DNA from 3 places in the Streptomyces sp. NPDC101227 genome. Region 3 is predicted to be linked to each of the others. Evidence: riboswitches for the same ligand, from Rfam matches in the RefSeq annotation. Region 3 holds a riboswitch; each other region holds the start of a gene.
What was found. A riboswitch is a leader RNA that binds a small molecule or an ion and turns the genes downstream of it on or off. The one in region 3 is predicted to bind cyclic di-AMP.
Positions count from the first base shown of each region.

Region 1: another riboswitch for cyclic di-AMP. It lies ahead of ACIRPT_RS09910 (transglycosylase family protein); the one in region 3 lies ahead of ACIRPT_RS03745 (C40 family peptidase).
Region 2: another riboswitch for cyclic di-AMP. It lies ahead of ACIRPT_RS16320 (NlpC/P60 family protein); the one in region 3 lies ahead of ACIRPT_RS03745 (C40 family peptidase).

Region 1 is NZ_JBIWOD010000004.1:70,708-75,764, reverse strand. Features, by position in the region: gene ACIRPT_RS09920 (cytochrome P450) at 1-339, shown strand, start outside; gene ACIRPT_RS09915 (transglycosylase family protein) at 704-1,651, shown strand; cyclic di-AMP (ydaO/yuaA leader) riboswitch at 1,863-2,072, shown strand; gene ACIRPT_RS09910 (transglycosylase family protein) at 2,080-2,727, shown strand; gene eno (phosphopyruvate hydratase) at 3,103-4,383, shown strand; gene ACIRPT_RS09900 (septum formation initiator family protein) at 4,536-5,003, shown strand.
Region 2 is NZ_JBIWOD010000006.1:268,753-273,809, reverse strand. Features, by position in the region: gene pcrA (DNA helicase PcrA) at 1-2,074, opposite strand, end outside; cyclic di-AMP (ydaO/yuaA leader) riboswitch at 2,282-2,466, shown strand; gene ACIRPT_RS16320 (NlpC/P60 family protein) at 2,474-3,640, shown strand; gene ACIRPT_RS16315 (hypothetical protein) at 3,898-4,251, opposite strand; gene ACIRPT_RS16310 (NlpC/P60 family protein) at 4,485-5,057, shown strand, end outside.
Region 3 is NZ_JBIWOD010000001.1:809,965-815,021, forward strand. Features, by position in the region: gene ACIRPT_RS03725 (8-amino-7-oxononanoate synthase) at 1-652, shown strand, start outside; gene ACIRPT_RS03730 (ATP-binding protein) at 840-1,268, shown strand; gene ACIRPT_RS03735 (LysR family transcriptional regulator) at 1,293-2,210, opposite strand; gene ACIRPT_RS03740 (LysE family translocator) at 2,299-2,958, shown strand; gene ACIRPT_RS03745 (C40 family peptidase) at 3,130-3,603, opposite strand; cyclic di-AMP (ydaO/yuaA leader) riboswitch at 3,607-3,807, opposite strand; gene ACIRPT_RS03750 (hypothetical protein) at 4,087-4,395, opposite strand; gene ACIRPT_RS03755 (ATP-dependent Clp protease proteolytic subunit) at 4,402-5,037, opposite strand.

The DNA.
Region 1 (5,057 bases), on a different contig from region 3:
ACGCTGGGCGGGCAGCGGATCGCCGAGGGGGACCCCGTCCTGGTGGTGCTCGCCGCCGCCGACCGCGATCCCGCACGCTTCGCCGACCCGGACGTCCTCGACCTCACCCGGCGGGACAACCAGCACCTCGGCTACGGGCACGGCATCCACTACTGCCTGGGCGCGCCGCTCGCCCGGCTGGAGGGGCAGGCCGCCCTCGCCACGCTGCTGACCCGCCTCCCGGACATCCGGCTTGCCGCGGAACCTGACGATTTGCGCTGGCGCGGCGGGCTCATCATGCGCGGACTGCGGTCGCTGCCGGTGGAGTTCACGCCGGAGGTTTCCGCCGAGCGGCCGTGACCGGTGGCCCTGACCGACGGCCTGTCGACGGTCAGGGCCGGAGGTACCGAATCGGCGGCTCTGACCAGCTATGACCGCGAAGTGACGGAACGTCAGCCGCGTGACCTCTGCGTGATCTCGGCTACACCGACTTGTGACTACCCGTGACCCCGGCTACCTTTCGACCCACCGAATCGGCCACGGGTTCGACAGGCCGCACGGGTTCGACGGGTCGCATGGTTCGTCGCGTCCGTTCGCCTCACCGTGCCGGTTCGGCAGACAACTCCAGCACGTCTTCCGCCGCTCGAAAGGCAACCGCATGCGCTCCGGGAACGGCCGACACCGTCGCCCCCGTCAGGCACCGGCCATCTTTGTCACGGCGGGAGTGACCGGCGCCGGCCTCGCACTGCCGCTGTTCGCCGCGAGCGGTGCACACGCCGCCGACACCGCGACCTGGGACAAGGTCGCGCAGTGCGAGAGCGGCGGAATGTGGAGCGCGGCCTCCGGCAACGGCTTCTACGGCGGCCTCCAGCTGACCCAGGAGATGTGGGAGCAGTACGGCGGCACCTCGTACGCCTCGCGCCCGGACCTCGCCAGCCGCTCCGAGCAGATAGCCGTCGCCGAGTCCATCCTCGACGACCGCGGCCCGGACGCCTGGCCGAGCTGCGCGGTGAACGCCGGACTGACCAAGGACGGCCGGGCGCCGGAGGTCGACCCGGGCAGTACGAGCATCCCGCGGCCCGGCCCGTCGGACACCGGCCGCTCCGGCCCGTCGGACGATTCCTCCGATGGCCCCTATGGCGACCACTCCGGCGATCCCTCCGGCGATCCCTCCGACGACGCGTCGCCCACGCCGTCCCCGTCGACCCCCGACGCCTCGGACCCCGCGGACCCGTCCGCCCCCTCCCACGCGGGCGACGACGACAGCGACACGGACGACCAGGACGGCCCCGCCGGTCCGGAGGCTCCCGCCAAGGGCAAGCACCGCGGCGGCACCGACGAGGGCCCGGACGCCGAGCACGGCAAGGACGGCAAGAGCCACGGCGGCGACGGCAAGGGCGCGGGCGACGACGGCCGGCCCGCCGGCCGCCACGCCTCCCGCGGCGGCGAGGAGCGCCGTACGGACCCCGGCACGCGCCCCGGTGCGGACCCGTCCGCCCCCGCCGCCGACTACACCGTCCGCCCCGGTGACACCCTGTCAGGCATCGCCGAGACCCACGATCTGCCGGGCGGCTGGCCCGCGCTCTATGACCGCAACGAGAAGGTCGTCGGGGCCGACGCGGACCTGATCCACCCAGGTCAGCTGCTCGATCTCGGGCACGCGGCAGGGTAGTTACCGCCAGTTCGTCCCTTTTGGCGAAAGTGAGACAAGCGTCTCGTTCCGGGGTGCGGTGTCCGGCTCGTCGGCCGGAATCCGCACCCCGGCCCACCTGCGGAAATATGAGCCTCCGATGATCAAAAACGGTCAACTTGGTTCAGATAGTGGGGTTTGAACACCAAGCGGATTACTGATTACGGTCGGGACCGCTCGCCAAAGCGGGCCCTTCGATCACACGCCGAATCCTGCCGGTGATCGCAGGCACTCGACGCGCAAGCGCCGAAGGCAGGAGCGGGGGACCCAAGGTAAGTGCCGGCCCCACCCGTGAAAGCGGGTCAACCGGCTTGGGGTGAAGCCGCGTGTGCTGCACACGCGGCCGGGTACTCACACGACCCGAACCCGACAGCTCACCTCGTAGGCATCGGTGAGGAAACGAACGAACCATGCTGAACAAGGGCAAGCACCGTCGTCCGTCCAAGGCCGTCCGCATCGCCACCCTCGCCGGTGTCGCCGGTGCCGCCGTCGCCGTCCCGATGATGGGCGCCACCTCCGCCTCGGCCGCCTCCGTCGCCACCTGGGACAAGGTCGCCCAGTGCGAGTCCGGCGGCAACTGGTCGATCAACACCGGCAACGGCTACTACGGCGGCCTCCAGTTCTCGAACTCCAGCTGGGCCGCCGCCGGTGGCACCCAGTACGCGGCCCGCGCCGACCTGGCCACCAAGGCCCAGCAGATCGCCGCCGCCGAGAAGCTCCTCGCCATCCAGGGCCCGGGCGCCTGGTCCTGCGCCGGCGCCGGCAACCTGACCGCCGGTGGCCCGTCCCCCGACCTCAACACCTCCACCAAGGCCGAGGTCAAGAAGGCCCAGCCCGCGCCGAAGCACACCCAGCCCGCCGCGCCGAAGCAGGAGAAGGTCCAGCCGGCTCCGAAGAAGGCGCACGGCCACGGCAACTACACCGTCAAGGCCGGTGACACCCTCGCCAAGATCGCCAAGGCGCACGGCACCACCTGGAAGACGGTCTACGCCCACAACAAGTCCGTCATCGGCGGCAACCCGAACCTGATCTTCCCGGGCCAGCAGCTCAGCATCTGAGCCGCCCCCACCGGGACTCCCGCGGGCCCGAGCGAGCGGCCCGCTGCCTCCCCGAGCCGGCCCCGCCCGGCGCGCTTCCCCCCGCGCGCCGCGGCGGGGCTTCTCCATACGCGACTGCCTACGGCGACCGCATACGCGACTCCGTAGGCCACCGCGTACGCCACACCGCGCGCCGCGCCGCGCTCCGGGCCACCGGAACCCGTCACCAGCGGCTTCCCGCGCTTTTTCCTGTGCAGCGAACAATGCTCCTAAACGCCCCGGGAAATGGGCATCTGGGCCTCTTTTCGTCCCACGGAGCGGGCCAACGGCGAGCGGACCTCCCCGGGCCCGTTAGGCTCGTGCTGCAGAACTCCAGACACCCACGAAGGAGACAACGTGCCGTCCATCGACGTCGTCGTAGCCCGCGAAATTCTCGACTCGCGAGGTAATCCCACGGTCGAGGTCGAGGTCGGCCTCGACGACGGCAGCACCGGCCGTGCCGCCGTGCCGTCCGGTGCCTCGACCGGCGCCTTCGAGGCCATCGAGCTCCGCGACGGCGACCCGAACCGTTACCTGGGCAAGGGCGTGGAGAAGGCCGTCCTGGCCGTCATCGAGCAGATCGGCCCGGAGCTCGTCGGCTACGACGCGACCGAGCAGCGGCTGATCGACCAGGCGATGTTCGACCTGGACGCCACCGACAACAAGGGCTCGCTCGGCGCCAACGCCATCCTCGGCGTCTCCCTCGCCGTCGCGCACGCCGCCTCCGAGGCCAGCGACCTGCCGCTGTTCCGCTACCTCGGCGGCCCGAACGCGCACGTCCTGCCCGTCCCGATGATGAACATCCTCAACGGTGGGTCGCACGCCGACTCCAACGTGGACATCCAGGAGTTCATGATCGCCCCGATCGGCGCGGAGTCCTTCTCCGAGGCGCTGCGCTGGGGCACCGAGGTCTACCACACCCTCAAGAAGGTCCTGAAGGCCAAGGGCCTGGCCACCGGCCTCGGCGACGAGGGCGGCTTCGCCCCGAACCTGGGCTCCAACCGCGAGGCCCTCGACCTCATCCTCGAGGCCATCAAGGAAGCCGGTTACGCCCCCGGCCAGGACATCGCGCTGGCGCTGGACGTCGCCGCCTCCGAGTTCTACAAGGACGGCAAGTACCAGTTCGAGGGCAAGGACCGCTCGGCCGCCGAGATGACCGAGTACTACGAGGAGCTGGTGGCGGCCTACCCGCTGGTCTCCATCGAGGACCCGCTGTTCGAGGACGACTGGGCCGGCTGGAACGTCATCACCGAGAAGCTGGGCGCCAAGGTCCAGCTCGTCGGCGACGACCTCTTCGTCACCAACCCCGAGCGCCTCGCCCGCGGCATCGAGGAGAACTCCGCCAACGCCCTCCTGGTCAAGGTCAACCAGATCGGCTCGCTGACCGAGACCCTGGACGCCGTCGAGCTGGCCCAGCGCAACGGCTTCAAGTGCATGATGTCGCACCGCTCCGGTGAGACCGAGGACGTCACCATCGCCGACCTCGCCGTCGCCACCAACTGCGGCCAGATCAAGACCGGCGCCCCGGCCCGTTCCGAGCGCGTCGCCAAGTACAACCAGCTGCTGCGCATCGAGGAGATCCTCGACGATGCGGCGGTGTACGCGGGCCGTTCGGCCTTCCCGCGCTTCGGTAAGTAGTTCCCCGAACCGCTGAGCACAGCGAGGGCCGACGGCACGGTCAGGCTCTGATGCGGTAATGCAGCCGCCTTCCTGCGTCCCCGGCAACGGTCCCGTACCGTTGCCGGGGACGTACGTGGTTAAGGCGTCCGGACGACGGAAGGGGAGGCGACGTGCCCGCGGACCGGTTCTCGACCGCGACCCGGCTCAAGGCGCTCGGCACTGCGCTTGTCGAGTCCGGGGCGGCCGCCCGCGTCTACCGCGCCCGCCCGCCGCGCCGCAACCGCCTCACCGGCCGCGCCGCGCTGCTGGCCCTGGTGATGTGCTCGCTGGTCGTCGCGCTCGCCTACCCGATACGGCAGTACGTCTCCCAGCGCTCGGACATCGCCGACCAGCGCCGTAAGGCCGACAACGCGGCCAGGACGCTGGACGGCCTCCGCGACCAGAAGGCCCGCTGGCAGGACCCGGCCTACGTCGAACAGCAGGCCCGCCGCCATCTGCACTTCGTCATGCCGGGCGAAACCGGCTACATCGTCCAGGACAGCTCCGGCACCGGCCCGGCCAAGAAGGCGCCCCGGGCGGCCCAGCGCCCCTGGTACGAGACCCTTTGGGCGGGCGTCGATGCCGCGGACAAGCCATAGCCGGTACGGTCACGGAGCCCTGGCCCACACGGCCGGGCGGCGGCAGCCCGTACT
Region 2 (5,057 bases), on a different contig from region 3:
CGTAGAGCCGCTCGCGGGCGCGCGTGATGCCCACATAGGCGAGCCGGCGCTCCTCTTCCAGCTCCTTGGTCTGGCCCAGGGAGCGCATATGCGGGAAGACGCCGTCTTCGAGGCCGGTGAGGAAGACGACCGGGAATTCCAGGCCCTTGGCGGTGTGCAGGGTCATCAGCGTGATGACGCCGCTGCCGTCCTCGTCCTCGTCGGGGATCTGGTCGGAGTCGGCGACCAGCGCGACCTGCTCCAGGAAGTCGGAGAGCGTGCCCGGGTTCTCCTCGCCGCGCTCCTGCTCGAACTCCAGGGCCACGGAGGCGAGTTCCTGGAGGTTTTCGATCCGGGTCTCGTCCTGGGGGTCGGTGGAGGACTGGAGCTCGGCGAGATAGCCCGTGCGCTCCAGGACGGCTTCCAGGACCGTGGCGGGCCCGGCGCCGGACTCCACGATCGTGCGCAGCTCCTCCATGAGGACGTTGAAGCGCTTGACGGCGTTGGCGGAGCGGGCGGCCATGCCGTACGCCTCGTCGACGCGGCGCAGCGCCTGCGGGAACGTGATCTTCTCGCGGGAGGAGAGGGCGTCGATCATGGCCTCGGCGCGCTCGCCGATGCCGCGCTTGGGGACGTTCAGGATCCGGCGCAGCGGGACGGTGTCCTCGGGGTTGGCGAGCACCCGCAGATAGGCGAGGACGTCGCGGACCTCCTTGCGCTCGTAGAAGCGCACGCCGCCGACGACCTTGTAGGGCAGCCCGACCCGGATGAAGATCTCTTCGAAGACGCGGGACTGGGCGTTGGTGCGGTAGAAGACGGCGACATCGCCGGACTTGGCGTCTCCGGCGTCCGTGAGCCGGTCGATCTCGTCGGCGACGAACTGCGCCTCGTCGTGCTCGGTGTCCGCGACATAGCCGGTGATCTTGGGGCCGGCGCCGGCGTCGGTCCAGAGGTTCTTGGGGCGGCGGTTCTCGTTGCGCTCGATGACGGCGTTGGCGGCGGACAGGATCGTCTGCGACGAGCGGTAGTTCTGCTCCAGCAGGATCGTGGTGGCGTCCGGGTAGTCCTCCTCGAACTGGAGGATGTTGCGGATCGTGGCGCCGCGGAACGCGTAGATCGACTGGTCGGCGTCACCGACGACGCACAGCTCGGCGGCGGGCATCTCGTCCGTGCCCGGGCCGACCAGCTCGCGGACGAGGGTGTACTGGGCGTGGTTGGTGTCCTGGTACTCGTCGACGAGGACATGGCGGAAGCGGCGGCGGTAGTGCTCGGCGACATCCGGGAAGGCCTGGAGCAGATTGACCGTCGTCATGATGATGTCGTCGAAGTCCAGGGCGTTGGCCTCGCGCAGCCGCGACTGGTACATCGCATAGGCCTCGGCCAGGGTCTTCTCGAAGCCGTCGGCGGCCGTCCCGGCGAAGGTCTCCTCGTCGATGAGCTCGTTCTTGAGGTTGGAGATCTTCGCGCTGAAGGACTTGGGCGGGAAGCGCTTGGGGTCCAGGTCGAGGTCGCGGCAGACCAGGGCCATCAGGCGCTTGGAGTCGGCGGCGTCGTAGATCGAGAAGGACGAGGTGAAGCCGAGCTTCTTGGACTCGCGGCGCAGGATGCGGACGCAGGCGCTGTGGAAGGTGGAGACCCACATGGCGTTGGCGCGGGGCCCGACGAGGTCCTCGACGCGCTCCTTCATCTCGCCCGCGGCCTTGTTCGTGAACGTGATCGCGAGGATCTGGCCGGGGTGGACATGGCGCTCGGCGAGCAGATGCGCGATGCGGTGGGTGAGCACCCGGGTCTTGCCGGAGCCGGCGCCGGCGACGATCAGCAGCGGGCTGCCGTGATGCGCCACGGCGGCCTTCTGCTCGTCGTTGAGCCCCTCGAGCAGCGCGGCGGGGTCGACGACGGGGCGGGCGGCGCCGTCGCGGTAGTACGCCTCCTGGGGCACCGGTGCGTCGAAATTCCCGTGGAACTTTCCGTCGAAGAGGTCAGCGGGAATCTCCTCCGGGGCCGGGCCGTGCTCGTCCTCGGGGGGCGGCGGGGGCTCGTCCTCGTGCTTGGGGCCGAGGTCCGCCAGGAAGCTGTCGTCAAAGAGGCTGCTCATCGCCCACCGAGTCTAGGCCGCCGCACTGACAGCCCGCCGCCACCTCTCCAGATCCGGCCCCCGGCCCGCGGCCCGCATCCCCGAGATCGCGTTAAGGTCACAAAAAGGTTTCGGGCATATCGAACATCAGCCTTCACAGGAGTCACACGAGTTGGCTACCGTGCCTGCTCGGGCAGCCCGTTTCCCCGCGGACGACAGCGTCTGCACGGGCCGCCTCCGCCGAGTCCGGCCCTGCCACCAGGCACCCGGAGCCGGGGACCCACCAGCACCACCGGGGTGAATCGGCCGGTGCGGCCGCCAGCAGCGGACGCATCGACCGTAGGGCAAGCCTTCCGTCATCGACACCGCCCGAACCCGACAGCTAACCCGGTAGGCGGTCCACGGAAGGAGTCGCCGGCCTTGGCGTCGCACCGCAAGCCGCGCACCCGCATACTCACCTCGCCCGGGAGCCGTCGTACGGCCGCCGGGCTCACCACTGCCGCCCTCGCCTCGGTCACCCTGCTCTCGCAGTCCGCCGACGCCGCCCCCAGGGCTCCCAAGCCCACCATCGAAGAGGTCAAGCAGAAGGTCGACGGGCTCTACCGTCAGGCCGAGGTGGCCACCCAGAAGTACAACGCCGCCAAGGAGGGCGCCGAGCACCAGCGCGCCACCGTCAACGGCCTGCTCGACGCCGCCGCCAAGCGCGCACAGAAGATGAACGAGTCCCGGCGCGAGCTGGGCACCTTCGCCTCCGCGCAGTACCGCACCGGCGGGATGAACCCCACGACGCAGCTGATGCTCGCCAAGGACCCGCAGGAATTCTTCGACCGTACGCACCTGATGGAGCGGCTCACCGGCCGGCAGAAGCAGGCGGTCACCGACTACCAGGAGCAGCAGGCGGCCGCCGCCCGGCAGCGGGCCAAGGCGACCTCCAGCCTGGAGCAGCTCCAGAGGACGCAGACCTCGCTGCAGGAGTCCAAGCGGTCCGTCCAGGAGAAGCTGGCCGAGGCGCGGCAGCTGCTGTCCCGGCTGACCGCGCAGGAGAAGGCGCGGCTGGCGGAGCTGGAGCGCCAGAAGGAGGCGGCCGCCAAGCGCCGGGCCGATGAGCTGGCGCGGCAGCAGGCCGAGAAGGCGCGCCAGCAGGCGGAGAAGGAGCGCCAGCAGCGCCAGAGCGGCGGCAGCACGACGGGCGGCGGCTCGACCGGTGGCGGCTCCACCAGCGGCGGGTCGACCAGCTCCACCCAGGTGGAGAAGGTGCTCGCCTTTGCCCGCGCCCAGATAGGCAAGCCGTACGTCTGGGGCGCGACCGGCCCGAGCTCCTACGACTGCTCGGGCCTGACCGCGGCGGCGTGGAAGGCGGCCGGGGTCGATCTGCCGCGTACGACGTGGGACCAGGTCAAGGTCGGCCAGCGGGTCGCGACCAGCGACCTCAAGCCCGGTGACCTGGTGTTCTTCTTCGACGACATCAGCCACGTAGGCATTTACATAGGCGACGGCAAGATGATCCACGCACCGCACCCGGGCGCCAACGTCCGGGTGGAGTCGATCTACTACGACCCGATCTACGGGAGCGTGCGGCCGGCCTGAGCGGCGGCTGAGCGGCTGGTTCGAACGACTTCGCCCCCTACGGGGCTCCCCTAAGGGGGCCGCAGGCCCCTACCGCACAACTGCCCCGGACCCACCCCCCACACGCCACCGCGCGGTCGTCCTCTCGAAGGGACGACCGCGCGGTGAGCCGTATGTAGCGGGTGCCCGGTCCGGGGGCCGGGGTGGACGCCGGAGCCGAGGTGCGGGCGTCGAAGCCGGGTTCCGGGCGGCCGGAGCCGAACTCCGCAGGGCCGGTCTCAGGTCCAGAGCACCGCGATGAAGATGTTGGCCATCGTGAGCCCGCCGACGGCACCGAAGAGCGGCTTGGCGATCTTCTCCTCGTCCCGCTTGACGTAGACCAGCGCCAGGATCACCACCAGGACGGCCATCTTGATGGCGATCTTGATGTTGTTGACCGGCTGGTCCTGGGCCTGGTTCAGCCCGACCAGCACGATGCCGGTGACCAGCATCGTCAGCGCGCCGTGCAGCATGGCCGGCACGAAGCGGGCGGCCCCCGCGCTCATCGCCTTCATCTGGGTGAGGAAGCCGCCCAGCAGGGAGGCGATGCCGATGATGTGCAGGCCGACGAAGATATTGATTACTACGTCCATAGTGCGGGATCGTATCCGCCGCATATCACGCGCCTTCCGGCAGGGCGCCGGTAATCGCCGCTTCGATCATGGCAGGCCGCGCACGGCCCCGTACGCGGCGGACACTCGCTCATCCGCCCGCCACTCGCGGTCGAAAGCCGTCAATTCCGGCCAACTGGGCGCTATGCCGTGACGTGCAGGTTTACCGTCCTCACTCCAGGCGGCCGACGAATGCGCGGCCCGTACGGAAGGAAGTGACGGCCACCGTGGCGTCGCACCGCAAGACCAAGCAGCACCCGCCGGCACCGCTGGGCGGCGCCCGCACCGCCCGCACCGCCCGCACCGCCCGTACGGCCCGCACCGCCCGTACGGCCGCCGCCCTGGCCCTTGCCGGTGCCGCGGGCGTCGCCGCCTTCGACGGCACCGGCCAGGCCGCTCCCCGCCCCACCCCCGCCCAGGTCAAGGGCCGGGTCGACGCGCTGTACCAGGAGGCAGAGGTGGCGACGCAGCACTACAACGGCGCCAAGGAACAGGCCGATGCCGCACGCGCGGAGCTGAGCCGGCTCCAGGACGAGGCCGCCCGCCGGACCCAGAAACTCAACGCCGCCAAGGCCCAGCTGGGCACGATGGCCGGAAACCAGTACCGCTCCGGCGGCGTGGACCCGACCGTACGGCTGATGATGTCCGCCGATCCGCAGCGCTATCTGGACGGCGCCACGATCCTGGAGCGCGCGGGCAGCCATCAGGCGAACGCGGTGGCCGGATATGCGCGCCGGCTCGGCAGCGTCCGTCAGATCCGCGACCGCGCCGAGGCCACCGCGGAGCGG
Region 3 (5,057 bases):
CGTCACCGACTCGGTGTTCTCGGTCGACGGTGACGCCGCGCCGCTGACCGCCCTCACCGCCGCCTGCCGGGCACACGGCGCGGCCCTCGTCGTCGATGACGCGCACGGCCTGGGCATCCTGGGCGAGGGGGGCCGCGGCGCGATGGCGGCCGCCGGACTGGCCGGGGACGCCGATGTGGTGACCACCGTGACGCTCTCCAAATCGCTCGGCTCCCAGGGTGGCGCCGTGCTCGGCCCGGCGCGGGTCATCGAGCATCTGGTCAACACCGCCCGCTCGTTCATCTTCGACACCGGGCTGGCCCCGGCGGCGGCCGGTGGCGCGCTCGCGGCGCTGCGGCTGCTGCACCGCGAACCGGAGCGCGCCACCCGGGTCCGCGGGGTGGCCCGGGAGCTGCACGCCCGGCTCACCGCGGCCGGTCTGGTGGCCGTACGGCCGGATGCCGCCGTGGTTTCCGTACGGGCCCCCTCTCCGGAAAAGGCGGTCCGCTGGGCGGCCGATTGCCGGGAGGCGGGACTCGCGGTCGGCTGTTTCCGGCCACCGTCCGTTCCGGACGGGATCTCCCGGCTGCGGCTCACCGCCCGGGCGGACCTGACGAGCGAGCAGGTCGACACGGCGGTGGCCGTGATCACCGCGACCGCACCGCCGACCTGAGCCTCTCTGGCAGCCCAAATGCCGTCTTGTGTCGCAGAGTTCACCGCATTGGGCGACATATATCCGCACATCTCGGTGGATCGGCCGCAACACCGTCGGCAAGGGTGACACTCTGGCGCGCACAGCACCGGCCCGGGGCCCCGGCGGACATCCGCCACGGCCCCGGCGGGAAAGGGACGGCGTCACGATGGCAGACCACCAGGAATCCTCACTCACCCTGCCGAGCGCCCCGGCCTCGGTATCCCTCGCCCGCAGGCATGTGCTCGAGGTGCTCGCCGCATGGGGCCTGCCCGCCGACACGGAGTACGCCGACGCCGTCCGCCTGATCGTCTCCGAGCTCGCCACCAACGCCGTCCAGCACACCTTCGGCCAGTCCCCGACCTTCACCGTCGCCCTCCGCCTCGACCGCGCGCAGCTGCTGCGGATCGGCGTCACCGACAGCCACCCGCGCCGGCCGCGGCGGCTGCCCGCCGCCGTCCAGCAGGACAACGGACGCGGCATGGTCATCATCCGCTCGCTCGCGGCGGAATCCGGCGGCCGGCTGAGCGTCGTGCCCACCGCGTGCGGCGGGAAGACCGTCAGCATCGCGATGCCGTGGACGGTCGGCGTCCGCTGACGCGCCGCAGGGGCGCGTCACCCGTCATGGCGCCCCGGACTTGCGGGTGAACGCGCCGTGCAGCAGGGCCCGCAGGGTGTCCGCGGCCGGGGTGCCGCCGCCCGCGCGGTAGGCAACGGAGATCGTGCGGTGCAGCTCGGGCGGATCCAGCGGGCGGATGCCCAGCGGGGTCACCGAACCGGTCGCCATCATCTGCGGCACCACCGCCACCCCGAGGCCGGCGCTCACCAGGGCACACACCACCCCGTAGCCCGGTGACTCGCAGCGCACGGCCACGCTCGCCCCCGCGGCCGCCAGCGCCGCCTCCACCGCGCGCCGGTTGGGATTGGCCGGCGCCATGCTGACCAGCGGCTGCCCGGCCAGCTCCGACAGCGCCAGCCGCCCGCTGCCCGCCGACAGCGCATGCCCGGGGGCCGTGACCAGCACCAGCTCCTCGGTCAGCAGCGGCGCCAGCCGCACCCCGTCCGGCACCGGCACCGCCTCGCCCGGCACATACTCATGCGTCAGCGCCAGATCCACCTCGCCGAGCGCCACCGCCGTCATCTCCTGAGGTGGTACGAACTCCGTCACGCTCAGCTCCACATCCGGGTGGGCCCGCCGGAACGCGCTCAGCGCGGGCGGCAGCAGATGCGTACCGGCCGTCTCGAACGTGCCCACCCGCAGCCGGCCGCCCGACAGCCCCGCCAGCCGGGACAGCTCGTGCCGCGCCAGGTCCAGCTCGTCCAGCACCCGCCGGGCCCGTACGAGCAGCAGCTCACCGGCCGCCGTCAGCCGGGCGCCGCGGTGGTGGCGCACCAGCAGCGCCGTCCCCGTCTCCCGCTCCAGCTTGGTGAGCTGCTGGGAGAGCGCGGGCGCGGTGTAGCCGAGCCGCTCGGCGGCCCGGGTGATCGAGCCGGCCTCCGCCACGGCCACCAGGGCGGCCAGCCGCGTGGGGTCGTACACAGAGACCCGCCTCCCTTAAGAACCTCTTCAGGCTGACCCAGGAGATTGCCAATACCTATTAAAGGCTCCGACGGGCGATGCTGCTGTCATGGACGGACATCTGATGGCTTTCACCGGCATCGCCGCGGGCATGGTCGCCATGCCGGGCGCGGACTTCGCGGTCGTGGTGCGCAACGCACTCGCCTCGCGCCGGGCGGGGGTGGCGACCGCCTTCGGGGTCGCGGGCGGACTGCTCGTGCACACCGCGCTGGCGGTGGCCGGGCTGGCGGCGGTGCTGGTGGCCGTGCCCGCGCTGTTCGAGACCGTCCAACTCCTGGGCGGTGCCTATCTGTTGTATCTCGGCGCCCGTGCACTGATCGCGGTCGCCCGCCGCCCTGCGGCCGACCGGCAGGCGGCCGGCGCGCAGGGCGGGGCCCCCGGTCCGCACCCGACGGCCGGCCCCGGCACCGCGCCATATCTGCGCCAGGGCTTCTTCACCAATGCGCTCAACCCCAAGGCCCCCGTTCTCTTCCTCAGCCTGCTGCCGCAGTTCGTCCCGGCGGGGCAGCCCGCGCTGCCCCGGACCCTGCTGCTGGCGGCCATCGTCGTCGGCATGGCGGCGGTGTGGTTTCCCGCCGTGGCGCTGCTCGTCGACCGGCTCGGCGCCTGGCTGCGCCGTCCGCGGGTGTCCCGCGCCCTGGAGGCCACCACGGGAGCGCTGCTGACCGCCCTGGGCGGCATTCTGCTCGCCGAGCTGGTCCTCACCTGAGCCGCCGGGGCCGGCGTGAGCCCCCGGCGCGGGCGGCGCGGTTACCGGACCGGCGGCGGGCGGGAAGCTCCCGCACGCCGCCGCCATCAATGGCTCGCTCAGTTCGCCGGTCACTTCGCCAACGTACCCAAGGCCACTGACAATTGACCGTGACCTGCCGATCGCCGCAGGTCAGCCCACCCGCCCGTACCAGACGGCGGAGCTCCAGATCCTCTCCAGCCGGACCACCGCTCCCTCCTTCGGCGCATGCCAGATCCGGCCGCTGCCCGCGTAGATGCCGACGTGGTACACGCCGCGGCCGCCATGGAAGAAGACCAGATCGCCGCTTCTGCGCGCCGCTCGGGTGACATGGCTGGTGTCGTTGTACTGCGCGGCCGCGGTCCGTGGCAGCGCCTTGCCCGCGTGCTTGAACGAGTACCTAGTCAGCCCCGAACAGTCGAAGCGGTGTGGGCCTTGGGCGCCCCACTGGTAGGGGGAGCCCCGCTTCGAGGCGGCGATCCGCAGGGCCTTCGAGGAGACGGCGGCCGCCTCGGCGTCGGCGGTCGCTCCTGGCGCCACAGTGGTGCCCGTGATCGTGACCATCGTGAGGGCGGAAACGGTGCCGGCGCGTGCCAGCAGATGCGGCAGATGTCCACGCATGCTCATGCGCAACCCTTCGTCAGCCGCCTGCGAAGGGGGACCTGTCGGGTTCGGGCAGGCGAAGAGTGCCCGGCCGTGCGTACGGCTTCACCCCAAGGAGCCCTCGGCCACGAGTGCCGGGGCCCCGTCGTGCTCGGGTCCTCCGCTCCTGCCGATCCAACCGCGTCGACCTGACATCCGGACGGCGGCAGGATTAGGCGTCCGCCCGGACCGCCCCGTCGCGGTGGCGGGGCCTTGTCGTGGAGGGATCTTCACGCCGCCACCGCCCGAAATCCGGTAAGAAATGCGCTGCGTGACATTGGTCACATTTACACCGAATGGTGACTTATGTCGGTTTTCACGAGGTGGAGTCGGCGGAGGGTGAGCCCGGGACCAGGGGTGACGCGTCAACTGCCGCGTGACAACCGGGTGCGCTCTGCAAATCGTCGACTCCCTGTAACGAGCGCGTCTGTTACGCCGTACGGGCTCCTCGGCCGGGCGCGTGTCGGATCACGGCTCGGGCTGCGGCGGTACCGCGACCAGCCGGGCCCGGCGTTCGCCGTCCAGGACCCGCAGCGCCCGCGTCAGCGTCCCGGAATGCAGCTCGCTCTCGCCGCGCTGATGCATCAGCGCCAGCGCGTCGCGCAGTCCGGCCGCCTTGCCGACCAGTGCCTGAGCCGCGCGCAGGCCGCTGTAAGTGCCGTTTCCGCGCGCCGGATTGATCCGGCCCAACAGGTCCAGTACCTCCAAGTACCGGTCGATCACTTCACCCTCGGCCCGGGTCAGCGCGGGCAGCGGCGGCAGCTCCGGTGGCAGCACCTGAGTTCACCGCGCGCCGAGCTGGGCGGCCGGCTGCTTGCGGCCGCGGGTGAGGCCGTCGATCAGGCCGTACTCCTGGGCGCCGTGGGCGTCGAAGATCTTGTCGCGCTCGATGTCCCTGGCGATCAGTTCGCGCGGCTGTCCGGTGTGCAGGGCCAGCAGCTCCTCCAGTTTGTCGCGGGTGCGCAGCAGTTCCGTCGCCTGGATCTGCAGATCGGAGGCCTGGCCCTCGATCGGCTCGGGCAGTGACGGCTGGTGGATGAGGATGCGGGCGCTCGGCAGGGCCATCCGCTTGCCCGGCGTGCCGGCGGCCAGCAGCACCGCGGCCGCGGAGGCGGCCTGCCCCAGGCACACCGTCGCGATGTCGCAGGAGACGAACCGCATCGTGTCGTAGATCGCGGTCATCGCGGTGAAGGAGCCGCCGGGGGAGTTGATGTAGAGCGAGATGTCCTGGTCCGGAGCGGCGTGTTCCAGGTGGATGAGCTGCGCCATCACGTCGTTGGCGGAGGTGTCGTCGACCGTGGTGCCCAGGAAGATGATGCGCTCGCTCAGCAGCTTGGAGTACGGGTCCAGGGTGCGCACGCCGTCGGTGGTGCGCTCGGTGAACTCCGGCAGGACATAGCGGGCCGTCGGTCGCAGCATGACTGCTCCTTCTGCTTCTC